One region of the Mesorhizobium sp. M0088 genome, then DNA from elsewhere that is predicted to be linked to it. Evidence: predicted binding sites of a transcription regulator. Region 1 holds the regulator's gene; the other holds the start of a gene.
What was found. Region 1 encodes LexA, which represses DNA repair genes until DNA is damaged. Its sites were predicted from a motif close to TGTTCNNNNTGTGTTCNG; they were not measured.
Positions count from the first base shown of each region.

Region 2: NKJ67_RS10940 (single-stranded DNA-binding protein) is a predicted target of LexA. The motif match lies at 1,780-1,797, and genes of this name have one in related genera.

Region 1 is NZ_JAMYUI010000024.1:14,235-19,165, reverse strand. It holds gene kynU (kynureninase) at 1-955, shown strand, start outside; gene lexA (transcriptional repressor LexA) at 1,365-2,105, shown strand; gene NKJ67_RS25765 (ComEC/Rec2 family competence protein) at 2,099-4,561, opposite strand; gene gltX (glutamate--tRNA ligase) at 4,664-4,931, shown strand, end outside.
Region 2 is NZ_JAMYUI010000007.1:185,011-189,941, forward strand. It holds gene NKJ67_RS10920 (hypothetical protein) at 1-139, opposite strand, end outside; gene NKJ67_RS10925 (ATP-dependent Clp protease proteolytic subunit) at 233-838, opposite strand; gene NKJ67_RS10930 (SRPBCC family protein) at 863-1,360, opposite strand; gene NKJ67_RS10935 (ArsR/SmtB family transcription factor) at 1,357-1,671, opposite strand; gene NKJ67_RS10940 (single-stranded DNA-binding protein) at 1,898-2,416, shown strand; gene NKJ67_RS10945 (OsmC family protein) at 2,552-2,977, shown strand; gene NKJ67_RS10950 (MarC family protein) at 3,003-3,632, opposite strand; gene NKJ67_RS10955 (hypothetical protein) at 3,787-4,317, opposite strand; gene NKJ67_RS10960 (helix-turn-helix transcriptional regulator) at 4,403-4,931, shown strand, end outside.

The sequences.
Region 1 (4,931 bases):
CACGACGTCGACCAACATCTACAAGGTGCTGCATGCGGCGCTGGAGATGCGGCCGGGCCGGTCGGTCATCGTCGCCGAGGGTGACAGTTTCCCCACCGACCTGTACATCGCCGAAGGCGTGGCCTCGACACGGGACGGCGTCCTGCTGCGCCTCGCGGGCGTCGACGCGCCCACCATCGAAGAGCTGATCGACGAAAACGTCGCGGTGGTGCTGGTCAACCACGTCAACTACAAATCGGGTGAACTGCGCGACATGGCGGCGCTGACGCGCAAGGCTCATGCGGCCGGAGCGCTGATCGTCTGGGATCTATGCCACACCGCCGGCGCCCTGCCCGTCGAGCTCGATCAGGCAAATGCCGATTTCGCCATCGGCTGCACTTACAAGTACCTCAACGGCGGTCCGGGCGCACCGGCCTTCATCTATGTCGCGCAGCGCCATCACGGCGATATCAGCCAGCCGCTCAGCGGCTGGTGGGGCCATGCGCGGCCCTTTGCCTTCGAACGGGGGTATGTTGCCGGCACCGGTATCCGCCGCTTTCTGTGCGGCACCCAGCCTGTCCTGTCGATGCGGGCGCTCAAAGGCGCGCTTGTCATCTGGAACGACGTCGACATGGCGGCATTGCGAAAAAAGAGCGTCGCGCTGACGGAACTGTTCATCCAGCTCGTCGAAGCAAAGTGCGGCGCCTATGGCCTCACGCTGGAGACCACCCGCGACGCGACCAGGCGCGGCAGCCAGGTGTCGTTCCTTCACGATCACGGCTATCAAATCATGCGGGCGCTGATCGAGCGCGGCGTCATCGGTGATTTTCGCGCGCCATCGACCATCCGTTTCGGCTTCACGCCGCTCTATGTCGGCTACAAGGATGTGTGGCTGGCGGTTGAGGTGCTGGAGGATATTCTGCGCACGGGCGCATGGAAGGACCAGCGTTTCGCCGTCAAGGAAGCCGTTACCTGACGCAACGATCTCCGCGATTTGCCGTCGCCGCCCTCACTGCCCGGCAGATGACGGAGGGCTGAATTCCAGCCACAAATGCCAACAGACGTTGGCGTTTTGGCTCCGTTTCGTTCACGGCAAACGAACGTCCCGAAGATTGATAGCGTCCCTTGTGGAGGTCGATCGGCAGATGATGCCAAGCCTTGGGTCGAGGATGAGCCACAGGTCATTAACCATAATGGTTTCAATGTGAGCAGGCGCATTGCCGTGGTTGGCGCCTGTCGATCGCGACCCGCTGGCAAGCCCAAATAATTTCAGCAGCCTTAACAAATTCATTAAACTTTAAACGGTTGCAGAACACAACTGGAACAGATAGTGTTTGTTCTGGGTTTGTTTTTCGATTCTGGTTTCAGGTAATCTGGGGGCCGCCATGCTGACACGCAAGCAACATGAACTGCTGATGTTCATCCATGAACGCCTGAAGGAGAGCGGCATTCCGCCATCCTTCGACGAGATGAAGGAGGCGCTCGACCTTGCCTCCAAATCCGGGATTCATCGGCTGATCACCGCACTTGAGGAGCGCGGCTTTATTCGCCGGTTGCCCAACCGGGCACGGGCGCTGGAAGTGCTGCGATTGCCGGACTCCATCGCGCCCGGCCTCAACGCGGCAAAGAAGTTTTCGCCAAGCGTCATCCAGGGCAGTCTCGGTCAGGGTGGTGCCCTTGGCCGGCAGATCAAGCCGGCGCCTTCGCGGATGCCCTCGCCCGGCAATGATGACGATGCGGTCTCCGCCGTGTCGATCCCGGTCATGGGCCGTATCGCCGCCGGTGTGCCGATCGATGCCATCCAGCATCAGACGCATTCGATCTCCGTGCCGCCGGACATGATCATGGGCGGCGCCCACTATGCGCTGGAGGTCAAGGGCGACTCGATGATCGAGGCCGGTATCTTCGACGGCGACACCGTCATCATCCGCAATGCCGACACGGCGAACCCCGGCGAGATCATCGTGGCGCTGGTCGATGAAGAGGAAGCGACGCTGAAGCGGTTCCGCCGCAAGGGCGCTTCGATTGCGCTCGAAGCCGCCAATCCGGCCTATGAAACCCGTATTTTCGGCCCAGACAGGGTCAAGGTGCAAGGCAAGCTCGTCGGCCTCATCCGCCGCTACTGAGGCGGCTGCGGGTTGGCCGCTGGCTTCTCGGGTTTCTTGAAGGGTGCCAGCCCCCTCGCCTCACGAGAGTATTTGCGTTGCGTGTGCCAGGGCCGATATGGGCTGTTCACCGCGAAGCTGATTGTCGCCGGCGTGGTCGCCGACTGGCGATCGAAGAAGACGGCGGCACTGCCTTTGCGAGCCAGTTGCCGCTTGGTGATGACGAGAACCAGCGGATTGTGACAGGCGTCATAGGCGGTGGCGTCATTGATGACGATCAGCTCGGCGAAGCCGCAGGCTTTCCAGGTGTCCTTGCGGTCCTCGACATAGGCAATGATCGCACCGGACATATGCCTGGCCACGCAAACGCCTGAGGAGCAATAGAACGGCGATCCCGGCGGTAGCTCAACGGCGTCCGCGACGTCGAATTGCCCATCGCTCTTGTCGAACACCTCTGGCACGACGATGGTTTCTGATGTCAGGGCGCGTTTCCAGTTGTCGACGGTGAATTCGTTCGGCCGTTCCCGGCTGACGGCAAGCTCGCCGCCACCGATCGGCAACGCCACCAGCCGGGCGTCTTCCGAGATCAGCACATCCGGCGTGCGCGTATCCGAGACGGTCAGCAAGCCTGCCAGCGCGAATGGCAGAGCAGCGAGCCGCAGCCAAGTTGTCGCCATCGTCGCGATGACCAGGGCAATTGTCACCAGCAGGACAGATTGCTGCGAAATCAGCCCAACCCCATCGACAGGCGAACGTTCGGAGATCCAACCCGATATGGCGATCATCACCGTCAGACCCTTGCCCATCAGGTAGAGGGCCGGCCAATCCAATCCGAAAGGCATCAGCAGCGCGCTTGCGACAGCCAGGAACATGACGACGGTAACGATCGGCATAACCGCCAGATTGGCGAACAGGCTGAGCGGCGACACACGCTGAAAATGCCAGATGGCAAACAGCGTCGTGGCGCTGCCGGCGATGATGGAGGTCATGGCAAGGCCGGTTGCCGCGAGCACGAACTTTCGCGTCAGGAAACCGGGCATGGATCGCTTTGGGGGCGGCGGTCTTGCTTTTCCCGCGCGGTGATCGGCCCAGCCGGCATAGGCGCCGACCAGAGCCGCGGTCGCGGCGAACGACATCTGAAAACTCGGGCCGACCACCTCATGCGGCGACACCACGATGACGGCGATCGCCGAGATCGCCAGATTGCGCATGGTGAGTGCTGCTCGATCGAACAGCACGGCAATCAGCATCACCGCCAGCATGATGAAGCTGCGCTCGGCGGCAACGACGACTCCAGAGATGATGAGATAGGCCGCGATCGAGAACAGTGCGGCGACGGCGGCATACTTCTTGACCGGGCGACGCGCGGAAAAGTCGGGAAACAAGGCGAAGGCGCCGCGCAGCAAGCCCATGATGGTGCCTGCGACCAGCGCCATGTGCAGTCCCGAAATCGAGATGATGTGGTAGATGCCGGTACGTCGCATCGCCTCATTGATGTCATCGGGAATGCCGGCGCGCACGCCGACGATCAGCGCCGCGGCGATCTCGCCTTCGGCGCCGCCGACGCTCGCCCTGATATGGTCGGCGATGGCCTCGCGGGCATTTTCCACGCTAGAGGAAATTCGGGCCGGCAGCGGCATGTCGCCATCATCGCTGACGACAAGCTTGGGGTTGCCGAGAAAGAACCCGCTGCCGCCGATGCCGGCAAAATAGCTGTCGAAGGAGAAATCATAGCTGTCCGGCCGCACCGGCCCGGTCGGCGGCAAAAGCTTGGCATATCCAGTGATGAGGGAGCCTGCGGTCACGTCAGCCGGGATCTTGCGTGCCGAAAGCCGCACCCGTTCCGGCGCATAGCGCAGTTTCGGTCTTGCGGTCGATGTCACGTCGATGGTCAGCCGGATGCGGCCAGTTTCCATCCGGTCGAGCGAGACGACGCGGCCGGTCACCTGCGTCGAGATTTCCGAGCCCAACATTTGTGTGCCCGCACGCCACGTCTCGACCTTGGCAGCAAGCAGTCCTAGGGCGCACAAAAGCGCCGCCATGAAACACAGATGGGTCTTTGGCCATGAGCGCGAGACCAGCGCACAGATCCCCGTCAAGATGACAACCGCGACAGGTCTCGCAAAGTCGGGTTCAGCCGTCAGCGAAAAATAGCCGATCGCTCCGATCGCCAGGCAGACCGGCACCAGCAGGAAGGCCACGCCCCGGTCGAGTTCCAGGCTCGCCGCCGTGTTCACGCTGTGGCGCAGGCGAGGCAGTGATGTCAGGCTGATTTGCCGGCGCACGCGAACGATCCTGCCGGTTTCGGCAACAGGAACAGAGGCGGCGACATCCGCTTGCAAGGGCGCCTTGCCGGGATCCGGCACAAGGGGCGATGGCGGCGGTAATGGGGCTGGCCGAGGCGCAAACAGGGACCGTTCGCTGACGCCGATGGCAGCGTCCTCGCCCTGATCCGAGCCCCAGCCTCGTCCAGCCATCGGGTCTGCCCCTTGCGCCCTCGACACCCTATGCTACATGAACGCCGGGCGCGCGAAAGCCCGCGCAACCGCACCCCGCTTCAGATGGTTTCCGAGAGTTCCATGTCCGACAAGGTCGTCACCCGTTTTGCCCCTTCGCCCACCGGCTATCTGCACATAGGCGGCGCGCGCACGGCGCTGTTCAACTGGCTGTATGCGAAGCACACTGGCGGCACGATGCTGCTGCGCATTGAGGACACCGACCGCGAACGCTCCAATGAAGCCGCGACGGCTGCCATCCTCGACGGGCTTTCCTGGCTTGGCCTGAGCTGGGACGGCGAGCCGGTGTCGCAGTTCGAGCGTGCGCCGCGCCACCGCGAGGTGGCTGAGG
Region 2 (4,931 bases), on a different contig from region 1:
TTACGCCGGGAAGGGCGCTTTTTTGCGTCGACGACGAACTGTCGTCGGCAAGTGCCGCGCCGCTGATGAGACCCGCAATGGCGAGCGCTGCAACGGCGATGACGCGGTGCAATGATCTGGACTGATGAGTGTCGGTCATCCCAGGACTATAGTGGCGCGCCGCCGATGGAACCAGACCGGCATCGTCAAATCTTCGACTACCTGCCGGACGGATCTCCGATCCGGCCCTGGCTTACGCCGCTTTCTTTCGCGTGTCGAAAACATGGTCGACGATGCCCCAGGACTGGGCCTCGCGGGCGGTCATGAAGTGGTCGCGGTCGAGCGTGCGTTCCACCTCTTCATAGCTGCGGCCGCAATGCTGCGCGTAAAGTTCGGCCATGTGCCGTTTCGTCCGGCCGATGCGCTCGGCATGGCGCTGGATGTCGGATGCCTGGCCCTGGAACCCACCCAGCGGCTGATGCAGCAGGATAGTGGCATTCGGCAGGGAAATCCGGCGCCCCGGTGTGCCTGCCATCAGCAGGAACGAGCCCATCGAGGCGGCAAAGCCCATGCATACGGTGGACACCGGGCAGCTGATATATTGCATCGTATCGTAGATGGCGAAGCCGCTGGTCACCACGCCGCCCGGCGAGTTGATGTAGAGCGAGATCTCCTTGTCGGGATTGTCCGATTCCAGCGACAAAAGCTGCGCGCAGACCAGCGCCGAGATGTCGTCGTTGATCTCGCCGTTGATGAAGATGATGCGCTCGCGCAGCAGCCGCGAAAAGATGTCGAAGGCACGTTCGCCGCGGCTCGATTGCTCGATGACCATCGGCACCAGACTGGCAACACCGCTCATTGTCTCTCTCCGTCCGTTTTGTTTTCAGGCCGCGCGAAGCAGGAGGCGAGGCGTGTTTGCGGCGATTGGCTTAGATGACCTGTTCGCACCGAGCGAAACCCGGCAGCCGGCGCCTGCCATGGCGACGGCAGGCATGGTCTTGCGGGCAAAGCCGTCATGGACGATACGTAGATGCGTGCCGCCGGATACGGTTCGGGCAAGTGTGAAGGTGACGGTGCTGTCGAGCGGCCCCTGCCGCGCGGCGCCGCCTGGCTGCGAGCGCTCCCGCCAGGAGTAGCGCAACAGCCGTTCGGGTTCGGCGTCGAGGATTTCGCATTCGATCGGCGTGTCCGGTCCGGCGAAGGCAAAACGGTTGCCGATCTCGGGGCTGATGTCGTTCGGCATCATCCAGGCGGCCAGCAATTCCGGTATGGTCAGGGCCCGCCAGACCTTTTCCGGCGGCTCGGCAAGCTCGTACTCGAACTCAAGCGCATCCGCGGCGTCGCCTTGGCCGTCGTTGGCCGCTAATCCCGCCTTCTTCATTGATCCATGTCCTTCAAAACCGCCTTCAGCCTTTCGATGCGTTCCGGCCAGAAGGTCCGGTAGCGCTCGATCCAGGAGAGCAGGGGGACAAGCCCCTGCGGATCGGCGCGGTAATAGGCGTTGCGGCCGGCTCGCCGCTCGACCACCAGGCCTGCGCCACGCAGCACCGCCAGATGCTGCGACACCGCGGGCTGCGACACCGTCATACCGGTGCGCAATTCCGACACGCTCATCTCGCCGGCGGCCAGCCGCTCAAAGACGGCGCGGCGCGTCGGGTCGGCCAGTGCGCGAAAAATCTCTGCTTCGATCATGCCAAAAGCATAAGTGCATACTTATTGGTTTGGCAAGCGGTCTTTTCAAACCCATATGATCGGCTTCGGCATTGCTGCCATTCCTTGACAATAAGCAGCGATGCGGATAAGAACGAAAAGGGAACAAAAACCTTGTGGGTAAAGGCAGCCATGGCAAGCGGCGATCGCCTGCAGCCTGTAAGGTGCTGCGACAAAAATTTGTTTCGGATGAGCGCGGAGAAATATCATGGCGGGTAGCGTCAACAAGGTCATTCTGGTCGGCAATCTCGGCGCGGATCCCGAAATCCGTCGCCTGAATTCGGGTGAGCCGGTCGTCAACATCCGCATCGCCACATCGGAAAGCTGGCGCGACAAGAATTCCGGCGAACGCAAGGAAAAAACCGAGTGGCACAACGTCGTCATCTTCAATGAGGGCATCGCCAAGGTGGCGGAGCAGTATTTGAAGAAGGGCATGAAGGTCTATGTCGAGGGCCAGTTGCAGACACGCAAATGGCAGGACCAGACCGGCGCCGACAAGTACACGACGGAAGTCGTGCTGCAGAAATTCCGTGGCGAGCTGCAGATGCTCGACGCGCGCGGACAGGGCGAAGGCGGTCAGGTCGGCGGCTATACCGGTGGCGGCAGCAGCCGTGGTTCCGATTTCGGCCAGTCCAGCCCGAGCGAAGGCTTTAATCGCGGTGGTGGCGCTCCCAAGGGCGGTGGCGGCGGCTCGTCGCGCGAACTGGACGACGAGATTCCGTTCTGATCGCAACAGCAGATGTTATTTTTGGCTTAAGTCAAACATTGCGCCCCGAGAGTCCCTCATGGACTTTCGGGGTTTTGCATTGTCGAATTGAACGCTGACTTGGCGGTCAACGAAATATGGCGAAGGACGAGTTCGATGAAAGCACGCGTAAAATGGGTCGAGGAACGCACCTTCGTCGGTGAATCCGGCAGCGGCCACAAGGTCGTGCTCGGAACCGCGCCCGGACCGGAAGGCAGGACTCCGGGTCCAAGCCCGATGGAGCTGGTGCTGATCGGCACCGGCGGCTGTTCGGCCTATGATGTCGTGCATATCCTCGAAAAGGGCCGCGAGGCGGTCGAGGACTGCGTCGTCGAGCTTGATGCCGACCGGGCCGAAACCGAGCCCAGGGTTTTTACACGCATCCATATGCATTTCGTCGTCAAGGGCCGGGCACTCTCGCCCGACAAGGTCAAACGGGCAATCGACCTTTCGATCGAAAAATATTGCTCGGCCTCCGCAATGCTGGCCAAGACCGCCACGATTACCCACGATTTCGAGGTCATCGACACGACGGCGAAATAGAACCGGCTTCGGGATTTTCGCCGCGTCAGCCTGCTATCAGCGCTTTGATGCCGTCGGCGACGAATTGCACGGCCAGTGCCGCCAGGATGACGCCAAGCAGACGGGTCAGGATCGAGCGGCCGGTCTGGCCGAGGATGCGATCTATGCGTTCCGACAGCACGAACACCAGATAGGTAATGGCGAGGCAGACGAAGATGATGCCGACCAGCGCCGCCTGCGCGGCAAAGCCTTGAAACGAGCCGGAAAGCAGCACCGTCGCCGAAATGGCGCCTGGGCCGGCGATCAGCGGGATCGCCAGCGGGAAGGCGGCGATGTTGTGGATCATGTCCTTGGTGATGGCGACGTCGCCGATCTTTTCCTTGCGGTCCTGCCGGCGCTCGAACACCATCTCGAAGGCGATGAAGAACAGCAGGAAACCGCCGGCGACGCGGAAGGCCGGCAACGTTATGCCGAAAACCGACAGGATCGAGGCCCCGGCAACCGCAAACAACGCCATCACCAGGAAACCGATGATCGAGGCCCGGACCGAGACCTGCTGGCGCTCCTCGCGGTTCATGCCGCGCGTCACGGCGAGGAACAGCGGCGCCAGCCCGGGCGGGTCGATGGTCACGAGAATGGTGACGAAAGCATTGAACAGGCTGTCGAAACTCGGCATCTCTGACCCTCCCGCCGGGCCGTGCCCGGACAGAATATTGGTAGAGCAAAGCTCGTTCGGTGGGAACCGTTCGTGAGAAAGTGGTTGATGCGGGACAGAGGGCAGCGCGAAGGATCGCGACGCTTTTATTCTGGGCTGCTGCAATCCTCGGAGATCAAACCGCTCGCCGCGCCAGGAATTCGACCTCCAGCCGCCATGTCGCGCCATTGTCTTGCGAGCGTTCGCCCAGCCATCGGAAGGAGTTTTCGGTGATGCGTGAAAAGCTCCAGCGTACTGAACTGCCGGTGCCGTCGGCGCCCACTTGCACGATCGTGTCACCCTCGGCGCGGCCGAGCTGGCGGCTGAAATACTGGTTGCGCGGGTCGCTCCAGAAGATGTGCCAGGCATCCGCGCCGGGATCATAGACGCGCAGCGTCGTGCCATAAAAGGTCCATTTGCCGAGCGAAGGCTGGGGCCCAGCGTCCCGCGCGGGCAGGATCCAGACGTCCTGGATCGCCCGGCCTTCCAGCACCCAGCCGAAATGCACCTCGCCATGCCCTGTCAGTACCGTACCGTCCTCGAGGTGGCGCGAGGCGTCGAAAGTCCAGGAGCCGACGAAGCGGCCGTAAAGGCTCAGTTTTTCGGCAAGCCCTTCGATCGGTCCGGGGCTATGCAGGGCTTCGGCAAACGAGGATTGATCGAACATGGCTGCGGTCTCTTCTTGTCAGGAGACCGTTAGGACTAGGCGGTGACGGGGTTCTGGGCTTGGGAAAAATTGCTATATTTCGAGTATGACGACGACCACGCATAGTCTCGCATTCGGAGCCGGTTGGCACGTGACGGACGTCATTTGCACGGCCGGCGCCGGCGACCGGCCGTTCGAGGAAGCGCATCAGGATTTCTGCGTCGCTGCGGTCACCAGCGGCACGTTTCGCTACCGCGCCCAGCAAGGCACGGCGATGCTGGCGCCCGGCGCGCTCCTGCTCGGCAATCCCGGCACATGTTACGAATGCGGGCACGAGCATGGCAGCGGCGACCGTTGCCTCTCGTTCCATTTCGAGCCGGCTTACATGGAACGGATCGCAGCTGGCGTTCCGGGCGCCAGGAAGCTGGCTTTCGAGGCGGCGCGCCTGCCGCCTTTGCCGGTACTGGCGCCGCTCCTGGCCGAAGCGGAGACCGCGCGCGAGATGGCCTACATCGACGCCTTCGAGGAACTTTCCCTGCGCTTGGCCGGTGCTGCCGTGGCTACAGCCTCTGGCGCTACGCATGTCGGGCGCGCGCCCAGCCGCCGCGATCAGAAACGGGTGGCCGAGGCAGTGC